Regions from separate parts of the Arthrobacter sp. W4I7 genome, predicted to be linked through region 2. Evidence: predicted binding sites of a transcription regulator. Region 2 holds the regulator's gene; the other holds the start of a gene.
What was found. Region 2 encodes HrcA, which represses chaperone genes, less so after heat shock. Its sites were predicted from a motif close to TTNGCACTCGNNNNNNNCGAGTGCNAA; they were not measured.
Positions count from the first base shown of each region.

Region 1: a site for HrcA is predicted at 8,275-8,301, ahead of groL (chaperonin GroEL). Genes of this name have one in related genera too.

Region 1 covers NZ_JAUSXU010000001.1:3,640,445-3,652,910, reverse strand. Annotated here, with positions in the region: gene QF047_RS16455 (lipid II:glycine glycyltransferase FemX) at 1-694, shown strand, start outside; gene QF047_RS16450 (peptidoglycan bridge formation glycyltransferase FemA/FemB family protein) at 824-2,140, shown strand; partial or broken gene QF047_RS16445 (threonine/serine exporter ThrE family protein) at 2,196-3,684, shown strand; gene QF047_RS16440 (siderophore-interacting protein) at 3,711-4,550, opposite strand; gene QF047_RS16435 (uracil-DNA glycosylase) at 4,565-5,335, opposite strand; gene QF047_RS16430 (DUF3263 domain-containing protein) at 5,464-5,793, shown strand; gene QF047_RS16425 (LytR C-terminal domain-containing protein) at 5,845-6,462, shown strand; gene QF047_RS16420 (cold-shock protein) at 6,665-6,871, shown strand; gene QF047_RS16415 (ABC transporter substrate-binding protein) at 6,868-8,148, shown strand; gene groL (chaperonin GroEL) at 8,477-10,105, shown strand; gene QF047_RS16405 (ABC transporter substrate-binding protein) at 10,190-11,500, opposite strand; gene QF047_RS16400 (ribonuclease HI family protein) at 11,772-12,466, shown strand, end outside.
Region 2 covers NZ_JAUSXU010000001.1:1,943,223-1,952,905, reverse strand. Annotated here, with positions in the region: gene QF047_RS08995 (PhoH family protein) at 1-483, opposite strand, end outside; gene QF047_RS08990 (GerMN domain-containing protein) at 866-1,825, shown strand; gene QF047_RS08985 (16S rRNA (uracil(1498)-N(3))-methyltransferase) at 1,836-2,618, opposite strand; gene dnaJ (molecular chaperone DnaJ) at 2,621-3,748, opposite strand; gene hrcA (heat-inducible transcriptional repressor HrcA) at 3,831-4,844, opposite strand; gene QF047_RS08970 (DUF3097 domain-containing protein) at 5,020-5,874, shown strand; gene QF047_RS08965 (DUF4870 domain-containing protein) at 6,062-6,481, shown strand; gene hemW (radical SAM family heme chaperone HemW) at 6,657-7,886, opposite strand; gene lepA (translation elongation factor 4) at 7,923-9,683, opposite strand, start outside.

The DNA of each region.
Region 1 (12,466 bases), 1.7 Mb from region 2:
CGCCGCCGGCCTGGTGAAGGCGCCCAACATCCAGTCCAACGACTCCACCGCGCTGCTGGATATCTCCGGCCCGGAAGAAGCGGTCTTCAAAGCAATCTCCTCCCGGGCCCGCAACGCCATCCGCCGCGCCGAGCGGGAAGGCTGCGAGGTGCTCCGGAAAGAACCCGGCCCCGAAACCTACCGTGCGTTGTATGACCTCATGGCGGACACAGTGAACGCCAAAGGTTCCATGCCCCTGCGCAGCTACGAGTACTACGCTGCGTTCTGGGACGAGTTCTGCAACCGCGGCCAGGGCAATTTCTTCTTCGTCTACGAGGAAGGAAAACCCAGCGTGGGCGCGTTCGTGATCAACTACGGCGCCAAGGCAACCTACAAGGACGGCGGTTCCACCCAGAACCGCAAACAGTACGGCGATTCGCATCTGGTCCAGTGGGCCTCCATCCGGCGGATGCAGGAACTGGGCTGCACCGAATACGACTTCTGCGGCACCCCGCCCGCCTCCCTGATCAAGGACAAGAGCCACAACCTGTACGGCATGGGGATGTTCAAAACTAGCTTCACCAAAACAGTCACAGATTTTGTGGGCTGCCACGACTACATCCTTGCCCCGCTCCGCCACCGTCTCTGGGTCGGCGGCGCAGAAAAAGTCTTCCGCCGAATCGAAACAGCGCGGACCGGCCAGCAGTTCTACTGACCGCCGCCCCGGCGCAGGCTGAACCACAACAGGCTGACCCTCAACAGGCCGAAGTGGAGCCGCGCCACAACACCCGTCCCTGACCCTGCGCCTGACCCCTAGGCCGAATACCGTGAATAAGGAAATCCCTTGAATCCAGTCACCACCGGCACCGATCTTGAATTTGCCATCCTCAGCGACTCAGAGTTCGAGGCCTTTGCAGTTAAGCACCCGCAAAACAGCTTCCTCCAGTCCGTTGACTTCTCCCGGTTCCAGCGCGCCCGCGGGCAGCAGGTGGAGCTCTTCGGCATCCGGCGAGGCGGCGAACTGGTGGCCGCCGGGAAACTGAACTACACCACCACCCGCTTGGGGTACACGGTGTGCGAATGTGCCAAGGGCCCCCTGATGGACTATGCGGACCTCGAACTGGTGCGCGACGTCGTCGCACTCCTCCGCGGGCGTGCCGCCGAACGCAAAGCGGCGGAGCTGCGGATTTCCCCCAACCTCAAATACATCGCACGCGACGAGGACGGCGCCGAACACCCGGAGAATGAGGACAACCGCCCGCTGGTGGCACAGCTTTCCGGGCTCGGGTTCCAGCACCAGGGACTGGACATGAACTTCGTCAACGTGAACTGGATGTTCATTAAGAGCCTGGAAGGCATCAAAGACGCAGAAGAACTCATCATGGGCACCAGCTACCGGACCCGCAAGGCCATCCGGAAAGCAGAGAAAAACGGTGTCTTCCTGGAACAGGCCACGCTGGAAACCCTCGACGACTTCTACAGTGCCCTGAGCAAGGCCGGGGACGAAAAGGGGTTCGTTTACCGCGAACGCGCTTACTACGAGCATCTGCTCCGCACCACGTCCCCGGAGTTCACCAAACTCATGATGGCCAAGATCGACATTCCGGCCTACCGGAAATCCATCACGGAGCGGCTGGCCGCGGAATCGGCCACTGCGGCCGGGCTCCGCCGCGAAGTGGAAGAGACCGGCAGCAAGAAAAAGGCCAACCGGCTCAAAGTGGTCCAGGACCTCGTGGACAGCTACGAGCGGAGCCTCAAGGACATCGAACGCTTCCCCGACTCCGTAGGTGTTGCCACTGTGGCCGCCATCCACTTCGTCTGCTACGGGGACGAGGTGGTATGCGTGATCGGCGGCACCGTGCAGGACTACATCTACTTCAACGGCGCCACCTCCCTGTACTGGGGAATGATGCTGCACGCGCTGGAAAAGGGCTACGCCCGCTACAACTTCTACGGAACGTTCGGCATCTCCGGGCAGGACGAGGAGGGCCACGGCGGCTACGAGTTCAAGAAGGGCTTCGGCGGCGAAGTGGTCCAGCTGATGGGTGACTTCGTGATGCCGGTCCGGCCGGCCGTCTTCCAGGCGAACCGCCTGGCCCGGACCGCGGTGGCCGCCGCCCGCACAGTGCTGGGCAGGCTGCCTTTGAGGCGTTCGGCCTGAAAGACTGTCCACAGCACCGTACCGGTTCACAGCACCGCACTGGGAGGAGGCAACCATGACTAACCGGCCGGAACACCCCGGGCGCAGGCCGCACACGGACGGACTGCCCAAGACCGAGCCCCTGACCCCGTCCCAGGCGCGGCAGAACGCCGCCGCAAAAAGAATGCTGCGGCGGCTGGTGCAGGGCGAAAACCCGCCCACCGCCCCCTTGAGCATCGTGGACCGCCTTACCGGCAGCCCGTATGCCAACCCGATGATCCAGGTGGGCGGCGTTGACACCTCCGCCCGGAAGACCCTCGACTTCGCCCTGCACCTGGCTGAAACCATGTTCCGCTACGGCGCCGGTGCTCTCGAGGTTGAAACCAGCATCATCGCCGTCACCGCGGCGCTGGGCCTGAAAAACATTGAAGTGGACATCACCAACCAGTCCGTGGGCATCAACTACGCCCCGAAGGACCAGACGCCCATCTCCCTGCTGCGGGTGGTGCGTTCCTGGACGAACAACTACGCGGGTCTGGCCAAGGTCCACCAGCTGGTGACGGATATCGTGGCCGGCGGCGTAGGCCGTGACGAGGCGATCCGCCGCCTTGACGAGGCCATCACCAGCCCCAAGCCCTTCCCCCGGTGGCTGGTCACGGTGGCGTTCGGCACGTTCGCGGCGGCTTTTGTGGGCGTCCTGGGCGGCGGCCCGGTATCGTCTGTCATCGCCTTCGTCGTCAACATCGGCATCAGCCTGCTGGCCCGCCAGCTGGGCAGGTGGCGGGTGCCGGACTTCTTCATCACTGCCAGCTGTTCGTTTGTTGTGACCCAGCTGGCGCTGGTGCTCTGTGCAGTTCGGGCTGACAACGTCTCCCGCCATCGTGGTGGTGGGCGGCATCCTCCTGCTCCTGCCCACGGGACGCCTCGTCTCCTCCGTGCAGGATGCGATCAACGGCTTCCCGGTCACGGCAGCTGGACGTTTCCTGTCCACACTGCTGACGTTCGGTGCCATCGTGGCGGGCATCGCCGTCGCATTTGTGGTGGGGGAGCTGACGGGGATGCAGCGCATCGACGTCACGCAGACATTCCCGCCCGCCTACGACCTCTGGGTCCTGGTGCTCTTCGTGGCGGTGGCCGTGATGGCCATCGGAATCACGGAACAGACCAGCTGGAAGCTATTGCTGCCCACGGCAGGCGTGGGAGTGGCGGGCTACTTCGTCCTGCTCGCTGCCGGCCAGCTGGGAGTCGGGGACCGCTTCTCACCCGCCCTCGCTGCGGTGGTCATCGGCCTGCTGGCCCGGGTGGTTGCCCTCCGGATGGGGGCACCGCAGCTTGTGGTGGCCGTGCCGGCAGCATTGATCCTGTTGCCGGGCCTGACGATCTTCCGGTCCATGTATGTGCTCACTATCGAGGAAGCCGAGATCCTACTCGGCGCCGGGGGAATGCTCAACGCCGGCGCGATCGTCCTGGGAACGGCGGGCGGGATCGTCCTGGGTGACACCCTCGCGAGGCCGCTGACCCGGAGCCTGGCGAGCAATGAGCGGCGCCGAGCCCGGCGCCGTTGACTGGATCTGCCGCTGATGGGTACCGCCTAAATCTGGCCGACCGGCAGCTTCTTTTCCGCCTGGAACACGTCCTCCACGCGGCCCTTGGCCCAGTAGCCCGAGAGCGAAACCTGCTTGCGGTCCAGGCCGCGCTGCTTGAACAAAACGTCGCGCAGGGCCTTCATGTAGCCACGCTCGCCATGGGCGAAGACGTCCACGCGGCCGTCGGGCCATTCCGCGTCCGCCACCGCCTGGACCAGGAGGTTGCTCTCGCCGGCGGGGATTCCGTTGCGCCTGAGCCAGTGGAGTTCCACTCCGGCGGGGGCCGCGATGTGCTGGATGTCGGCGTCGGAATCGACTTCAAGGAACGCCAGGCCTGTCGCCTCGGCGGGCAATGATTCCACGCATGCCGCGATGGCCGGGAGCGCGGCCTCGTCGCCGGCAAAGAGGTACCAGTCCGCCTCGGGCGCGGGGTTGTAGGCGCCACCCGGGCCGGTGAACGTCACGGTGTCGCCGGGCTGCGCCGTGGCCGCCCAGGGACCTGCCAGGCCTTCGTCGCCGTGCACCACAAAGTCGATGGCCAGTTCGCGCGCGGCAGCATCCACCCAGCGGACGGTGTAGGTGCGGGTGAAGGGCCACTGCTCCCGCGGCATGGTTTCGCGGATGCTCCACAGATCCAGCGGGGAGGAGTATTCGACGCCGGGCTGCGGGAAGACCAGCTTGATGTACCGGTCCACAAAGTCATTGTTGGTGAAGTCCGCAAAGCCGTCCCCGCCGGCAACAATCCGAACCATATGCGGGGACAGTTCTTCCCGGCGGATCACGGTGAGGTTGACCTGCGGACGGCTTTTTTTGGTGGCGCTGGTAGCGGCGGGCATGGTGCTCATAAGGCAAGCCTAAGCTAGGGGATTGGCGGGAGCTCCCAGGTTACGTCCAGCGCACCCTGGGCGCGCAGGAGTTCGTTGACGCGGCTGAAGGGGCGGGAGCCGAAGAAGCCGCGGGACGCGGACAGCGGGCTGGGATGCGCGCTTGCCACCACGGGGGCCCCGTCCAGGAGCGGCCGGAGGCCTTCCGCGTCCTTTCCCCACAGCACGGCAACGAGGGGCATCGGTGACCCGTCCGTACGGTGCCTGCGTGCCACCGCGGTGACGGCCGCCGTCGTGATTTTCTCCCAGCCTTTGCCGCGGTGGGAACCCGCTGAGCCCGCCCGCACCGTCATGACCCGGTTCAGGAGCAGCACGCCCTGGTCAGCCCACGCGGAAAGGTCCCCGTGCACCCGGGCCGGAACTCCGAGGTCCGCTTCCAGCTCGCGGTAGATATTTGCGAGGCTCCGCGGGATGGGCCGCGTGTGCGGATCAACGGAAAAGGACAGCCCCACCGCGTGGCCCGGCGTGGGGTAGGGATCCTGGCCAACGATGAGGACCCTGACGTCCGCCAGCGGCTGCCGGAAGGCCCGCAGGACGTTCGACGGCGCCGGCAGGACATGGTGCCCCGCTGCCACTTCGCCGGCAAGGAAGGTGAGCACGTGGCGAAGTTCCCCCTCGACGCCCGCCAGCGCTTCTGCCCAATCGGGTGCCATCAGCTCGTCCAGGGGGAGCCGCGCGAGCTCGGCGAAACCCGGCGCGTCTGCCGGTTCCTGCGCCAGTTCGAACAAGGCATCTGATTCAAACACCGTCCCATTCTTGCAGGGGCGCCCTTGGCAAGGGGCCGGCAGCCCTTCCTGCCTGCAAATGACATGGGTGTTCTTCGCCCGTTAGCATGGGGGTCAGACATTTTCGCAAACAGCAAAAGGAGCGTGCAGTGGCGGAACCAGCTCGGGAGCACCTGCCGGAGCAGGAACCACGGCATTCGCTCCTGGCCGACTTTACGCTCCGTGACTCGCCGCTGAGCGAGCGGGACCAGCAGATGCTTGCCCTGGAGCGGCAATGGTGGAAGTACGCCGGGGCCAAGGAACAGGCCATCCGGGAGCTCTTTGACCTGTCTGCGACGCACTATTACCAGCTGCTGAATGCCCTCATCGATACCGAGGACGCACTGGCCCACGATCCCATGCTGGTCAAGCGATTGCGTAGACTACGTACGTCGCGTCACCGTGCCCGTACCGCACGGCGCCTGGGGTCCGACGCGTAAGACGCTCCCGCTGTGCCCTCCAGCAGCAAACCAACAAGGATGTCATCCACCATGACCAGATACGCCCGCGATGAATTCGACAAGGTCCCGGAGACTGCTTCGCGACAAGGTGTCCACCGCACGGCTTCCGCCCCTTCCCGGGTACGGTTGTGGCCGATCCTTGCGGTGGGCGTAGCCGCACTGGCGATCGGACTGGTGTCCTTCCTGATCCTCCCGAAGCTCGGTTTCAGCACCGCCGGCGACCAGGCATCCGTCAGCCAGGAGGCATCGCCACTGGCCGGCACCGGTTCCACGCCTTCGGCGACTCCGGACACGTCCCCCTCTTCGGTTGAACCCGAACCGAGTGCCGAGGCCGAACCGGAGCCGAGCGCATCTGCCACGGCCCCGGCCTTGATCAACAAGGCGCAAGGCGTTGCCATTTACAACGCCACGGGAACAGCAGGACTGGCCAGCCGGGTTGGCGGCACGGTCCAGGCTGATGGCTGGACGCTGGGGCAGGTGGGCAACTGGTCCGGCTCGCCGCAGCGAACCTCCATCATTTTCTACTCGGGAGCAGGCCAGCTCGCCGGCGCCCAGGCCCTGGCGGACCTCCTGGGTATTCCCACGCTGGTGAACAGTACCGAATTCCAGGTACCCCTGGTTGTGGTGCTCGGCCCCGGTTACCGATAAACAGCAATTGTCTTTTTGGGCAAACAGCACGGCGATGTCCCTGCCTGGTACCGGCTGTTACGCCTGAATAACTATTGCCGGTTGTCCCGGAGCCGTCCCGCCCCGGCCGCCATTGAGTTGGCTAGAGTGATTTTCAGGTTCGGTCCGGGCCAGCCGGCACAGCGGCGGGGACGCCCGGACACAATTGAAAGAGTGGTCGGACATGGCACTGGGAACCGTCAAATGGTTCAACGCGGAAAAGGGCTACGGCTTCATTACCGTTGACGGCACGGGCGATGACGTCTTTGTCCACTGGTCCGCAATCCAGGGCGAAGGCTACCGGGCCCTCGACGAAGGCCAGCGCGTGGAGCTCGAGGTGGGCGAAGGCGAGAAGGGCCCGCAGGCCGAAAGCGTCCGGCCGGCCGAGTGAACACCGCTTTCCTGCGTCCCGCGGACATCCGCCGGACGGTCCTGGCCGCGGCGGCCTGTTCTATCCTGGCCCTGGCAGCCTGTTCCGGCGCCACAGGCAATGCGCGGGTGGAACCTGTGGAGGCGTCCGGAGACGGCACTTTGAGGGTGGGGCTGATCCTGGACAGCACCGGCGACAACGCCTTCCTGAACGCACCGCAGCTGGCGGCCGCCAAGCTCGCAGTGCAGGAGATCAATGCCGCCGGCGGCCATAAAGGCAAGCCGGTGGAGCTCCTTCCCACCGGATCCGGGCAGGATGCGGCCGGGCAGGCCCAGGCCCTCGTTGCCGCTAAGGCTGACGTTGTCATCGGCCCCACCGATTCCAGCCACGCCGCCGCCGCCCTCGACATCCTCTCCCGCGCCCGGACTCCGCTGATCTCGCCCGCCAACACGGCCGCCGGGCTGAGCACCGCCAACAGCGGCGGCTATTACTTCCGGACCGCAGCTGCCGACGTGGCGCAAGGCCCCGTCCTCGTGAAGCTCGCCAAGGACGCCGGCGCCAACACTGTGGCGGTGATGTACCAGGAAGGCTCCTACGGCAAGGACTTGTCTGCCGCCGTCGCCGCCTCTGCCGGGGAGGCCGGCCTGGCAGTGGCCGCCACTGCCGGCTTCAAGCCGGGCGAGGCGGGCAGTGCCGCTGCTGCCGTGGACAGGGCCAGTGCGGACGCGGTAATAGTCATCGCCCGGGATGGTGCGCAGGGCGCCCTGGCCGAACTGGGCAATGCCGGCGTGGACGGGAAACGGATCATCCTCAGCGACGGCGCCTTCGCGCGCTACGGCTCCCGCCTGCCGGCCAAGTCACTCGACGGCGCCCGCTCGGTGGTTGCCGGGCAGCTCCCCGAGGCGGACTTCCAGGCCAGGCTGCTCACGGTGGATCCGGGCCTGAAGGATGTATCCTTTGCGGCCGAGGCCTATGACGCCGTGACCGTTGCTGCCTTGGCTGCCGCCCGGGCGCAGGACGACGCGGGCCGCTCCATCGCCGCCAACCTGATCGCTGCTTCCGGAGGAACGGTGGAAGGATCCACCGGGAAACCGGCGGCCGAAGCCTGCCTCACCTACAAGGACTGCCGGGCAGGGCTGATGTCCGGCCCGGATATTAATTACGACGGCGTGTCGGGCCCGGTTGCCTTCGACGCCAATGGGGACATCACCACCGCCACCTTCACCGTCTACACCTATGGGGCGGACAACAATCCTGCGCCCAGCGGCCGGGAGACTGCCGGGCGGGCTGCAGGCTGACCCGCCCGGGCCCGGCCTCACTGTTGGCCCGGCTTCGCTGTCGGCCCGGCTTCGCCGTGGGCTAAACAGGGAGACTGTCCGGCTTCTTTCGCTTGCACTCTCACGTGGGGAGTGCTAATTATTGAGTTAGCACTCTGACGTACCGACTGCTAAGCAAAGCTGGTTCCGGCCTGCGGCGCGCTGCACCGGTCGAGGAGCGAAGAAACACCTAACTGGAGTGAGATCCGCACCCGGAGGCATACAGAGGCCAATGGCGAAGGATCGTCCGTCGCGGGCACTGCAGCGAAGGTTCATTCTTAACGACTGTCCCGAAAGGACTATTGCCGTTATGGCCAAGATCATTGCATTTGATGAAGAGGCACGCCGCGGCCTTGAGCGGGGACTGAACATCCTCGCCGACGCCGTTAAGGTCACCCTCGGCCCGCGTGGACGCAACGTCGTCCTCGAGAAGAAGTGGGGCGCCCCCACGATCACCAACGATGGTGTTTCCATCGCCAAGGAGATCGAGCTGGACGATCCTTACGAGAAGATCGGCGCCGAGCTGGTCAAGGAAGTTGCCAAGAAGACCGATGACGTCGCTGGCGACGGTACCACCACCGCTACTGTGCTGGCACAGGCACTGGTGAAGGAAGGCCTGCGCAACGTTGCTGCCGGCGCCGACCCGCTGTCCCTCAAGCGCGGCATCGAGAAGGCTGTTGAAGCCGTCACCGCCGAGCTGCTGAACTCCGCCAAGGAAATCGAAACCAAGGAAGAGATCGCCGCTACGGCATCCATCTCCGCCGGCGACGAAGAAATTGGTGCCCTCATTGCCGAAGCCCTGGACAAGGTTGGCAAGGAAGGCGTCATCACCGTCGAGGAGTCCAACACCTTCGGCCTGGAGCTTGAGCTCACCGAAGGCATGCGCTTCGACAAGGGCTACATCTCCGCCTACTTCGTCACTGACGCCGAGCGCCAGGAAACGGTCCTCGAGGATCCGTACATCCTGATCGTCAACTCGAAGATCTCCAACGTCAAGGAACTGGTTGCTGTCCTCGAGAAGGTCATGCAGTCCAACAAGCCGCTGCTGATCATCGCAGAGGACATCGAGGGCGAGGCCCTGGCCACCCTGATCGTCAACAAGATCCGCGGCACCTTCAAGTCCGTTGCCGTCAAGGCTCCGGGCTTCGGTGACCGCCGCAAGGCGCAGCTGGCCGACATCGCCGTCCTCACCGGCGGCCAGGTCATCTCCGAAGAAGTTGGCCTCAAGCTGGAGAACGCCGGCCTGGAGCTCCTGGGCAAGGCACGCAAGGTTGTTGTCACCAAGGACGAGACCACCATCGTCGAAGGTGCAGGCGACGCCGACCAGATCGCCGGCCGCGTGGCACAGATCCGCGCCGAGATCGAGAACTCCGATTCGGATTACGACCGCGAGAAGCTGCAGGAGCGCCTGGCCAAGCTGGCCGGCGGCGTTGCAGTCATCAAGGCCGGTGCCGCAACGGAGGTTGAGCTCAAGGAGCGCAAGCACCGCATCGAAGACGCAGTGCGCAACGCCAAGGCTGCAGTTGAAGAAGGCATCGTCGCCGGTGGCGGCGTGGCCCTCATCCAGGCCGGTGCCAAGGCATTCGCCAACCTGCAGCTCTCCGGCGACGAAGCAACCGGTGCGAACATCGTCCGCGTTGCGATCGACGCCCCGCTGAAGCAGATCGCCTTCAACGCCGGCCTGGAGCCGGGCGTTGTGGTTGACAAGGTCCGCGGCCTGCCCGCTGGCCACGGCCTGAACGCTGCAACCGGCGAATACGTCGACCTGCTGGCTGCCGGTGTGAACGACCCCGTCAAGGTAACCCGCTCTGCCCTGCAGAACGCGGCCTCCATTGCCGGCCTGTTCCTCACCACCGAGGCAGTCGTGGCTGACAAGCCCGAGAAGAACGCTGCCCCGGTTGGCGGCGGCGACGACATGGGCGGCATGGGCGGCTTCTAAGCCTTCCCTGCCGGGCCTGGTCCCGCGAGAACATAAATGCGGCCCCCTTGAAAGAGGGGGCCGCATTTTGCGTCCGAAGCCTTTTTACTTCCTGGCGCTGGCCAGCATTCCTTCAACTTCCTTTTTGAAGGCGTCAGCAGCTGCCTGCGGCGTGAGCCTGTCGTAGAGGACTTCATCGGTGTACCGCTTGACCACGTTCTGCACGCTGCCGGCCCCTACAGGGGGAACTGGGGGAGCCCCCTTGATATCCGGGCCGAGATCCTTCAGGAAGCTGACCACCGTGGTGTCCGCCGGCTTGAGAGTGGGCTTGATGCCTTCGACGATCTCTGAATTGGTTGGGACGCCGCGGTCCGTCATCAGGATCGCTCCGGCTTCGGGGCTGTTGGCCAAAAAGTTGATGAACGTCGAGGCTTCCTTGGGGTGCTTTGACCGTGAGGAGGCGGACCAGAACATACTGGGCTTGTAGTACATGCCGTTCTGAGCGGCAGAACCGTCAACGCTGGGTGCCCGGAGCATCTTAATGCTGCTGCCGGTAGTAGCCTCGAGCGATCCGAGCTGGTTGGTCCACCACCAGGCCATGCCAACCCTGTTGGTGCCGAAGAGGCTTTCTTCCAGTCCGGCACCGGCGTCCTCGGTGGCGACGGTGGCCGGCGGACTGGCCTTCGAATTACGCTGTTCCTTCAGGCGCTCCCAGAACGAGGCAGCAGTGGACGTTTCGAAGGCCAGCTTCCCGTCCTCTGAATAAAGATTCTCGCCGTGCTGCCGCAGCCAGATGATCAGGTCGGCTTCATTGGTGCCGTAGGCCGCACCGTAGTTCTTGCCGTCGCCTGCGGCACTGATCTTGGCGGCCGTGGCCATAAAGTCATCCCAGGTCCACTTGGTGTCATCCGGGAGGGGAACGCCGGCTGCGTCGAAGACTTTGGAATTGGCCATGATGACGTAGGCATTCTGGCCGGTGCTGATCCCGTACTGGGCGTCGTCGTACTGGCCGGAAGCCAAGCCTTCTTTGTCCAGCTTGGAGGTATCGATATCGTCCTGCTTGGACAGATCAAGGAGGGCTCCGCGTCCGCCGTATTCGGCGATGTACTTCTGGTCCATCTGGATGACGTCCGGCGCGTCGTTCGCCGCAGTCTTGGTGGCGAGCTTGTCCCAGTAGCTGGCCCACTCGCCGGGCTCGGATTCGATCTTGATATTCGGGTGTTCCGCTTCAAAAGCGTCAATGACCTTTTCGGTCTGGGAATTGAGGTACTCGTTGCCCCACCAGGCAAACCGCAGGGTGACTTCCTGGTTGTTGCCGGAACCGCCGGACGTGCCACAGCCCGTTGCGAGGAGGGAAAGGGCAATGGCCACTGCGCCGAGCCGGATCTTTCCCCGCCTGCCGGTTGGAATCGTCATTGATGTGCCTCTCGTTCTGTTGACCACACACATTCTCCTGGCCCGCAAAGGGCAACTTCGCCTGCCTCGCCCGGATCGGAGAAAGCGTTTTCTCGTATGACATCCGATTGTGCCGGTGTCCCGATGCCTTCGTCAAGCACTTTCGGTAAACGCTTTCCCTCGCGCGCGCCCGCCCGAGCGGCCACAGCTGTCGGCCGGCGCACGTCGCGGCGGGGAGGTGTGGGTGGGCCGGGACCAGCGCATTTCCGGCGTCTTCTGGCAGGATGGACCGGTGACGATTACTGCAGCGGCCGACGGTTCGGCTTTGGGAAACCCCGGCCCGGCGGGCTGGGCCTGGTACGTGAACGACGACTGCTGGCGCGCCGGCGGGTGGCCTCACGGTACCAATAACCAGGGTGAGCTGATGGCTGTCCTTGATCTTCTGCGGGCTACTGCCCACCTGCCCCAGGAGGACCTGCACATCCTCTGTGACAGCCAGTACGTCATCAACTCGATCACCAAGTGGATGCCGGGCTGGAAACGTAAGGGCTGGCGGAAGGCCGATGGCAAGCCAGTGCTGAACGTGGACCTGCTCAAGGAACTGGACCGGGAACTGGCGGGGCGGAAATACAGGTTCGAGTGGGTCAAGGGGCACGCAGGGCATGACCTGAACGAAGCCGCGGACGAGCGGGCGCGAGCCGCGGCCACGGCCTACCAGCAGGGGGTGGCTGCCCGCTCCGGGCCAGGATTTCCCGGCACCCACCACCTTTCCGCATCGGGAGCCCATGCAGCCGGTGCCGTTTCAGCCACTGCCCAGACTTTGGCAGCACCACCCCGTGAACCCGACCTCTTCAGCCAGCAGGAGCTGGCGCAGCAGGCCGCCTCAGGGCGGAAGACTCAGGAGCCGGCCCTTCCCCGTCAGAGCATCAGCCCGGAATCCACCAGCCGGCAGGACGCTGGACGGAATACGAGCCGGCAGGACGCTGG
Region 2 (9,683 bases):
GGGGCCGATCCCGAAGATCACGGTGTTGGCATCGATGGCGTCAACGTAGTTCTTCTGGTTCAGCGTTTTCGGGCGGATCGTTTTGCCCCGGCTGGACAGGATGTCGTGCGTCAGCACGTCCACCGGGTTCTGCATCGACTGGGTGCGGAGCAGGGCCACGAGCTGCTGCAGTACCGCCGGGCTGATGACCGTGCCGCGTGCCACGAGTCCCCGGACCTCGTGGAGGAGCCGCATGATCCGCGGCACGTCCGTGGCCGGCCCGCTGATGGAAAGCTCGTTTCCGCGGACGTGAAAGTTAACGTCAGGGAACTGTTCCTCAATGAACCGCAGCGCTTCATCATGGCTGCCGAGGGATTGAACCATCTGGTCGGAGTTGTCGAAGAGGACTACTTCGGTGCGGACGCCAGGGAGTGTATGGGGAAACTCCCCCGCTCCGCCCTCGCCGGTGACAAGCCTGCGCTTTCCATTAGCTGATTCAGTCATGGTGTTGGCCCGCGGGCCCGTGATCCCCTCGATCTCGAAAGAGTAGCTGTTGGCTGATCTGCGGCGGCTGTCCCGTAGCGTCTCAGCGGTACCTTCCATCTTACGCCAGCGGACGGCACCGGCCCGATACCAGGGGCTGACACCGGGTCCCGGTATGCGCAGCTGAAAGCGAACAACGAATCCGTCAGTTCAGCCCATGCGCCGTCATTAGATATCAACTTCATATCGGCCTCATATCGTTCCCGTTGCAGTTGCGCCGTTCGGCGCATCCGGCCGCTTTTGCCCGTCCGGGCTGTGCGATGCTGGAAATCCAGGGTGCCAATGAAGCACCGGGGCTGACCGGGGATCGGCCTATCCAACCAGGAAAGGACAGGCAATCACTTTGCCGGAAAACGCAGAGCCCCGCCGGGCCGGAAGAGTCTTGAACGGCGCCCGTTCAATGGTTCTTGCCGGGCTCCTGGTCGCGGTCCCTGTCCTTACCGGGTGCATTGCCGAACCGGACCCGGTTCCCACCGGTGCCCTTGCCTCCAGTCCCGCCGCCACGGGCAGCGTGTCCGGTGCACCGTCCACCAGCGCCCCCCTGGAGACTACCCAGTCCTCCAACAAGGCGCCGGTCTACTGGATTGGCCGCAGCAACAGCAACGTCTTCCTCTACCGGGAGTTCAGGGATGTTCCGGAGCAGGAAAATCCCGTGACGCGGGCCCTGCGCGCGATGATGTCCGAGAAGCCCCTGGACCCGGACTTTTTCACCCCGTGGCAGAACCCCAAGCGGCTGGCGACGTCGATTTCCGGCAAGGACGTCATCACTGTTGATGTGTCGGAGGACGCCTTCAACAGCAACCTGGACGGCGACATGGCAGCCCGGGCCATCCAGCAGCTGGTCTACACGGCCACGGCGGCTGCGGCCAGCTCCGGGCTGATCGACTCCGGGCAGCAGATCCGCGTACGCATACTGGTGGACGGGCACACCGACTACATGGCGTTCAACCACGTTCAGCTGGGGTCCCTCATGGCGCGCACGGCGGGGCTCGTGGCTCCGGTGTGGATCATCGATCCACAGGAAGACGTTGAGGTGGCTGACGGCAGCGTCAAGATCACCGGCCGGAGCACGACTGCCGGCGGCAAGCTCCGCTGGCAGATCCTGCGCTCCGGGGAGAATGGAAACAAGACGCCGTTCCTGACGGGCGAAACTACCGCTGCCGCGGACCCTGCCCAGGCCGGAGTCTTTACGCTTGCGCTGACCCTGCCTGCCGGGGATTACGAACTCCGCGTGGGGCAAACCTCGAACCCCGATGGCCAGCAAAACGGCAGCGAGGACACCCGGGGCTTCAAAGTACGCTAGCCGCGGCTGTTCAGGCTGCCGGCTCCGCCCAGCGCCCGAGGATGTCGCTGGCGAGGACGACGGCGGCCGGGCCGGCGGTCGATGAGCGCAGGACATGGTGTCCCAGGAGGGCGGTCACAGCGCCCTGGCCGCAGAGTCTTGTCACCTCGCGCTGGCTGATGCCTCCCTCGGGGCCGACGATCAGGAGTACTTCCCTCGGCCCTTCCACAGCATCACTTGAGAACCACGATTCCAGGACCACCCGCAGGGGACGCACGGCGTCCTCGTGCAGGATAACGGCAAGGCCGGCCGCCTGCACAACAGCAGCGAGGCCAGCGGTGTCGACGGCGGCCCGCACCTCCGGGATCCAGGCGCGCCTTGCCTGTTTGGCGGCCGCGGTAACAACCGACTGCCACTTTGCGTGGGCCTTGGCCGCCCGGTCGCCCTTCCAGCGCACAATGGACCGTTCGGACTGCCAGGGGATGACGGCGTCGATCCCCAGTTCAGTGGCGGTTTCGATGGCCAGTTCATCCCGGTCGCCCTTGGCCAGGGCCTGGACCAGCACCAGCCTGATGCCGGGCCGGTCCTCGACCGCGAGGGATGTGCATTCGACCTCGAGTCCGGCGGCGGAGGCGGCCAGCACTTTGCCGCTCATCCGGGTGCCGGCGCCGTCGACGATATCCACGGGCTCTCCCGGAGCCAGCCGCTTAACGGTCACCGCGTGCCGGGCCTCCGGTCCCTCGAGGACGAAACGGCCTTCGGGCGCCATCTGGTCCAGGGACCCGGGGGCCGTGAAAAAGACGGGGTTGCTCACCGCTACAGGTTACCGAACCGGTCCCGGAGCTTGGCGAACATACCGCCGCTGGCGGCGAGCTTGCCCTCCGTGATCTGTTCGCCACGAAGCTTGGCGAGCTGGCGGAGGAGGTCCTCCTGCGCCCCGTCCAGCTTCGCCGGAGTCTCCACCTGCAGGTGGACCTTCAGGTCGCCACGGCCGTAACCGCGCAGGTGGGTCACACCCAGCCCCCGCAAGGTGATGATCTCGCCTGACTGGGTTCCTGCCTTCACGTCGATCTCCTGTGAACCGTCGAAGGTTTCCAGCGTGACATCGGTTCCCAGGGCAGCTGCCGTCATGGGGATGTTCAGGGTGGCGTGCAGGTCGTCGCCTTCCCTGACATAGGTGGCATCGTTGTTGACGCGGATTTCAACGTACAGGTCACCTGCGGGGCCGCCGGCAGGACCGGCTTCGCCCTGGCCTGTGAGCTGGATGCGCGTACCGGTCGCGACGCCGGCGGGAACCTTGATGGTCAGCGAACGCCGGCTGCGGATGCGGCCCTGCCCGTTGCACTCGTTGCAGGGGTCCTTGATGACGGTTCCGAAGCCTTCGCAGGTGCCGCACGGGGCGGCCGTCATGACCTGGCCCAGGATGGACCGGACCGCGCGCTGGACCTGCCCGCTGCCGCCGCAGATATCGCAGCGCTCCGGGTGTGTGCCAGGCCGGCAGCATGAGCCGTCGCAGGTGGGGCAGACCACTGCGGTATCCACTTCAAGCTTCTTGTTGACGCCGAACACGGCGTCGCGGAGCTCGATCCGGACGCTGATGAGTGCGTCCTGGCCGCGCCGGACACGCGATGCAGGGCCGGAGGAACCACCGGCCCCGAAGAACGTGTCGAAAATGTCCTGGAACGCGAAGCCCTGGCCGGCGTAAGCCCCGCCGCCGAAGCCGTTGTCCGTGCCGTTCTCGTTGCCGGTGGTGTCATACACCCGGCGCTTCTGGGGATCAGAGAGCACTTCGTAGGCGTGGGTCACGGCCTTGAACCGGTCCGCAACGTCCTCCCCGGGATTTACGTCCGGGTGGAGGGTGCGGGCCAGCTTGCGGTAGGCCTTCTTAATCTCTTCTCCGGTAGCGTCCGGTGAGACTCCAAGGACTTCGTAGTGGCTGCTCAAAGTTCGTATCTCTTCCTTGTTGTTCTGCCTGCAGTTGTGCTGCGGGCACTACTGTTCGTGCCTGGGCGCTGAACGGTGCGGGTCAGGGTCCCAAAATCCGTGACAGGTACCGGGCCACGGCCCTGACCGCTGCCATGGTGGTGGGATAGTCCATCCTGGTGGGGCCCAGCACGCCGATTTTCGCGACACTGTCGGGCCCATACCCCGTGGCGACTACCGAGGCCTCCGCCAGTCCGTCGTAGGGGTTCTCGCGGCCGATGCTGACGGCCACCCCCCGGTGGTCCTGTGCCATCTCGCTCAGGAGCCGCAGCATCACCACCTGTTCCTCCAGCGCCTCCAGGACAGGGCCGATGCTGAGCGGAAAATCCACGTTGGAACGGGCAAGGTTTGCCGTCCCTGCCATGACCATCCGGTCCTCCCGGCTGCTGTGGGCCAGGGCTTCCAATCCATGGGCCAGCGCCTGGGCCGCCTGCCGCTGTGCGGGAGCAACGCCGGACACCACTGCGGGCAGCGACTGCGCCAGCTGGCTCAGTGCCGTTCCGGCGAGGGAGCCCAGGAAACGGGCGCGCAGCGTGGCGATGGCGTCGTCGCCCAGGTCCTGCCCGACGTCGATGACCCGCTGCTCCACCTTGCCGCTGTTGGCGATCAGCACCACCAGCACCTTCCGTGGTGCAAGGAGGACAAATTCGATGTGCCGGACCACGGCGCGGTTGAGATGCGGATATTGGACGACTGCCACCTGGTTTGTCAGCTGGGACAGCAGCCGGACCGTGCGGTCCAGGACGTCGTCGAGATCGTCAGCGCCTTCCAGCAGGGACTGGATGGCCCGCCGTTCGGCCTGGGACAGCGGCTTCACCGCGGAAATCTGGTCCACGAAGAGCCGGTAGCCCTTGTCTGTGGGGATGCGGCCCGCGCTGGTGTGGGGAGCAGTGATCAGCCCTTCGTCCTCCAGTGCGGCCATGTCGTTGCGAATGGTGGCGCTGGAGACACCAAGATGGTGCCGTTCCACCAGGGCTTTGGACCCGACAGGCTCGCGGGAGTGGACGTAGTCCTCCACGATGGCCCGCAGTACTTCCAGCTTGCGCGGCTCGCTCACTCTCCACCTCCATCCAGGGTTCAGGGCAGCCGTTCCGCCCGCACCGTGGCTCGCAGGGGTTAGCACTCGGCATGCCTAAGTGCTAACAGTCTATTATGACTCGCCCCGTTGTTAGCATTGGTACCGCTCCGGGCGAAATTCCGGGCCAGCATCCAGCACGAAGCGGAGTTAATCCATGCAATACCAGAACTGGGGAGCCCAGGACCTGAGCGCGCCCGCACGGACGCAACTGCCTGAAGTGCCGGTAGAGCGAGGAATGGTGCTGGAGGAGGTCCAGTCCGGCTGGGTTGGCGCAGTGACCCGGGTGGAAAAATCGGGCGGCATGCATGTGGTGGCGTTGGAGGACCGCAGGGGCAAGTCCCGGTCCTTCCGGCTGGGCTTCGGTTTCCTCCTGGAAGGCCAGGCGATCCGGCTGATGCCGCCCGTTCCGAAGCAGGCCCAGGGCAGTGGTCCGGCCGCCGGCAGGACCGCCTCGGGTTCGGTCCGGGTGGCCGGGCAACGGGCACAGGTGGCCAAGGCGAGCCGCATCTGGGTGGAGGGAAAGCACGACGCCGAACTGGTGGAGAAGGTATGGGGTGACGACCTCCGGGTGGAGGGCATCGTCGTCGAACCCCTGCACGGCATTGATGACCTGGCGGCGGCCGTGGCCGTTTTCAGGCCCGGTCCGGGGCGGCGCCTCGGAGTCCTCGTGGACCATCTGGTGCCCGATTCGAAGGAGTCGCGCATTGCCGACGCCGTGATGGCCTCCCCGGGCGCGGCGGGAAATGTCCTGATAGTGGGCCACCCTTACGTTGACGTCTGGCAGGCGATCCGGCCGGCCGTCCTGGGCATCGCGAAGTGGCCCGATGTGCCCCGCGGGCAGGACTGGAAGACCGGCATCCTCAAGGCGTTCGGCTGGCCGCACGCCACCAAGGAAGATATCGGGCTGGGCTGGCAGAAACTGCTGGGCGCCGTGCGCACCTACGCGGACCTGGAGGCGTCGCTCCTGGGCAGGGTGGAGGAAGTGATCGACTTCCTCACCGTTCCCTGAGCTGACAAGGGTCCCAACCCGCGCCCGTCTGGCGGTTTCATGGGGCCTCGTTGCCGGGGACAGCGGAAAGGGCGGGCGCGGACGCCTGCACCAAGTATTCTTGGTACTGCGGTATCTGCCGATGGCAGGGCCGCAGCAGATACCGGCATTCTTAGTCAGCACCATTGCACTTTCGAAGGAACAGACTGTGGCAGAAAACGCACGTGATCACAGGGACAGCCAGGGCGGCCAGGGCCGTTCGGAGTACCATGGCGTCCCGGCGAATGCGCTGCCCCTGACGGCCAGCGAGGACAGGCAGTGGGCCACGCTCTCGCACTTCGGCGGGATCCTGGGCTGTGTTCCTGCGCTCCTGATCTTCCTGATCTTCCGCGACCGCGGCCCCTTCACCGCCCAGGAATCCAAGGAAGCGCTGAACTTCAGCCTGCCGCCCACCATCGCTGCCGTCGTGGCCAACATCCTGGTGTTTGTGCCTGTGGTGGGCAACATCTTTGCCGTGCTCGCCACGCTGATCTGGATTGCCCTGACCTGCTTCTCCGTGGCGGCCGGCATCCATGTGAACCGCGGGCAGCCGCACCGGTACCAGTACAACCTCCGCTGGATCAAGTAGTCCCCACCGGCGGCGGGGCTAGCCGACGCCGGGCTGCCGAGCCTCGCCGCGCACACCGCTCCGAGCAACCGGCCGCACGTCACGCTTGCCGCCGGCAACGAACTGTTCCTTGATACCGGGACGCCGGATCTGAAGCGACCCCGTCAGGGCCTGCTTCAAGGCCGGGGTTGGACGATCAGTCCGGAAGGACCCTGCGGACCACCGCATCGGCCAGCAACCTGCCTTTGAGGGTGAGGACAAGCCGCCCCCGGAACGCTGCCGCCGGCTCCACCAGGCCGTCCGCGATCAGGCCGGCCACCTCATGCCTGCCGTCTGCACCGAGCGTGGACACTGCCAGCCCGGAGTGCAGCCGTGCCTCAAGCATCACCCGCTCCACGTTCCGGGTTTCCGGGTCCAGCGTTTCCCGGCCTGCAGCAGGCGAGAGACCCTGGGCCAGGCGGCCGGCGTAGGCCGTGGGGTGCTTGACGTTCCACCAGCGGACGCCGCCTACGTGGGAGTGCGCACCGGGCCCGATCCCCCACCAGTCATCGCCGCGCCAGTAGGCGAGGTTATGGCGGCAGGCCTGCTCCGGCGTGCGGGCCCAGTTGCTGACCTCGTACCAGCCCAGGCCGGCTTCGGTGATCAACTGGTCGGCAAGCTCATACTTGTCGGCGTGGTCATCGTCATCAATGCCAGGGACTTCACCACGGCGGATCTGGGCCGCGAGTTTGGTACCGTCCTCCACAATCAGGGCGTAGGCACTGATGTGGTCGGGCTCGTAGGACAGGGCGGTTTCCAGGGAGTGGCGCCAGTCCGCGAGGGACTCCCCCGGTGTTCCGTAAATCAGGTCCAGGCTCACGGCCAGCCCGGCTTCCCGTGCCCAGCGGACTACTTGGGGAACGCGGCTTGGGGTGTGCGTACGGTCCAGGACTTTGAGGACATGCGGGACGGCGGACTGCATGCCGAAGGAGACGCGGGTAAATCCTGCGTCCTTCAGGACCGCGAGGGATTCCGGGGTGACGGAGTCCGGGTTCGCTTCCGTGGTGACCTCGGCGCCGTCGTCAATGCCCCACTGCTCGATGGCCGTCCGCAGGATCACGGCAAGGTCTTCCGCGGGAAGCAGCGTGGGCGTGCCCCCGCCGAAGAACACCGTGCTCATCTTGCGGGGAGGAAGGCCCGACGCCGAGAGGACCTTCGCTGCCATCGTCACCTCGGATGCAGCGGTGCCAGCGTAGGCGTCCTGGGACGCCCCGCCGCCCAATTCTGTAGCCGTATAGGTGTTGAAATCGCAGTAGCCGCAGCGCACCGCGCAGAACGGAATGTGAACATACAGGCCGAACGCCCGTTCCGCCGAACCCTCCACTGCCTGGGCGGGCAGCAGACCGTCCGACGGCGCCGGGTCGCCGAGGGGAAGAGTGCTAGGCATTGCTGGGGCCTCCGGTGTTGCCGGACGCAGTGATCACTACTTCTTGGCCTTGTCCTTGGATTCGTCGGTGGTGAGGGCGGCGATGAAAGCTTCCTGGGGGACCTCGACGCGGCCCACCATCTTCATGCGCTTCTTGCCTTCCTTCTGCTTCTCCAGCAGTTTGCGCTTACGGGAGATGTCACCGCCGTAGCACTTGGCCAGGACGTCCTTGCGGATGGCGCGGATGCTTTCGCGGGCGATGATCCTGGAGCCGATGGCGGCCTGGATGGGCACCTCGAACTGCTGCCGTGGAATAAGCTCGCGCAGCTTGGTTGTCATCATGACGCCGTAGGAGTAAGCCTTGTCGCGGTGGGTGATGGCGGAGAAGGCATCCACCTGCTCACCCTGGAGCATGATGTCCACCTTCACGAGGTCGGCAACCTGCTCGCCGTCGGCCTTCCAGTCCAGGGAACCATAGCCACGGGTCTTGGACTTGAGGATGTCGAAGAAGTCGAACACGATCTCGGCCAGGGGTAGGCGGTAGCGGATTTCCACCCGGTCCTCGGACAGGTAGTCCATGCCGCCCATCACACCGCGGCGGCTCTGGCAGAGTTCCATGATGGCGCCGACGAATTCGTTCGGGGCCAGGATGGTGGCGGACACCATGGGTTCGCGGACCTCGGAGATCTTGCCCGAGGGGTATTCGCTGGGGTTGGTCACATGGACCACCTTCTTGTCCTCCAGCGTGACCTCGTACTCCACGTTGGGGGCGGTGGAGATCAGGTCCAGGTTGTATTCACGTTCGAGCCGCTCGCGGGTGATTTCCAGGTGGAGCAGTCCGAGGAAGCCTACGCGGAAGCCGAAGCCCAGCGCAGCGGAAGTCTCAGGCTCATAGACCAGCGCGGCATCGTTGAGCATCAGCTTTTCCAGTGCATCGCGCAGCACCGGGTAGTCGGTCCCGTCCAGCGGATACAGGCCGGAGAAGACCATTGGCTTGGCATCGGCGTAGCCCGGGAGCGAATCCACGGCCGGCTTGGCGAGGTTGGTGACGGTATCGCCGACCTTGGAAAGGCGGACGTCCTTCACCCCGGTAATGAGGTAGCCCACTTCGCCAACACCCAGGCCCTTGGACGGCGTGGGCTCCGGGGAGCTCACCCCGATCTCGAGGAGTTCATGGGTTGCCCGGGTGGACATCATCTGGATGCGTTCCCGGGGATGCAGCATGCCATCCACCACGCGGACGTAGGTGACCACGCCGCGGTAGGTGTCATAGACAGAGTCGAAGATCATGGCACGGGCGGGGGCGTTCGCGTCGCCCACTGGGGCCGGCAGATCGCGGACGATTTTGTCCAGCAGGGCTTCAACGCCCATGCCGGTCTTGCCCGAGACCCGCAGTACGTCCTCCGGGTCCCCGCCGATGAGGCTCGCCAGTTCCGCCGCATATTTCTCCGGTTGGGCCGCCGGGAGGTCGATCTTGTTCAGGACCGGGATGATGGTGAGGTTGTTTTCCATCGCCAGGTACAGGTTGGCGAGGGTCTGGGCCTCGATACCCTGTGCTGCGTCGACCAGGAGGATTGCTCCTTCGCAGGCCGCGAGCGAGCGGGAGACCTCGTAGGTGAAATCCACGTGGCCGGGGGTGTCGATCATGTTCAGTGCGTAACTGGTGCCCTCGAGTTCCCAGGGCATGCGGACAGCCTGGGACTTGATGGTGATGCCGCGCTCACGTTCGATGTCCATGCGATCCAGGTACTGGGCCTTCATGTCGCGGGACTGAACGACGCCGGTGAACTGCAGCATGCGGTCGGCCAGAGTGGACTT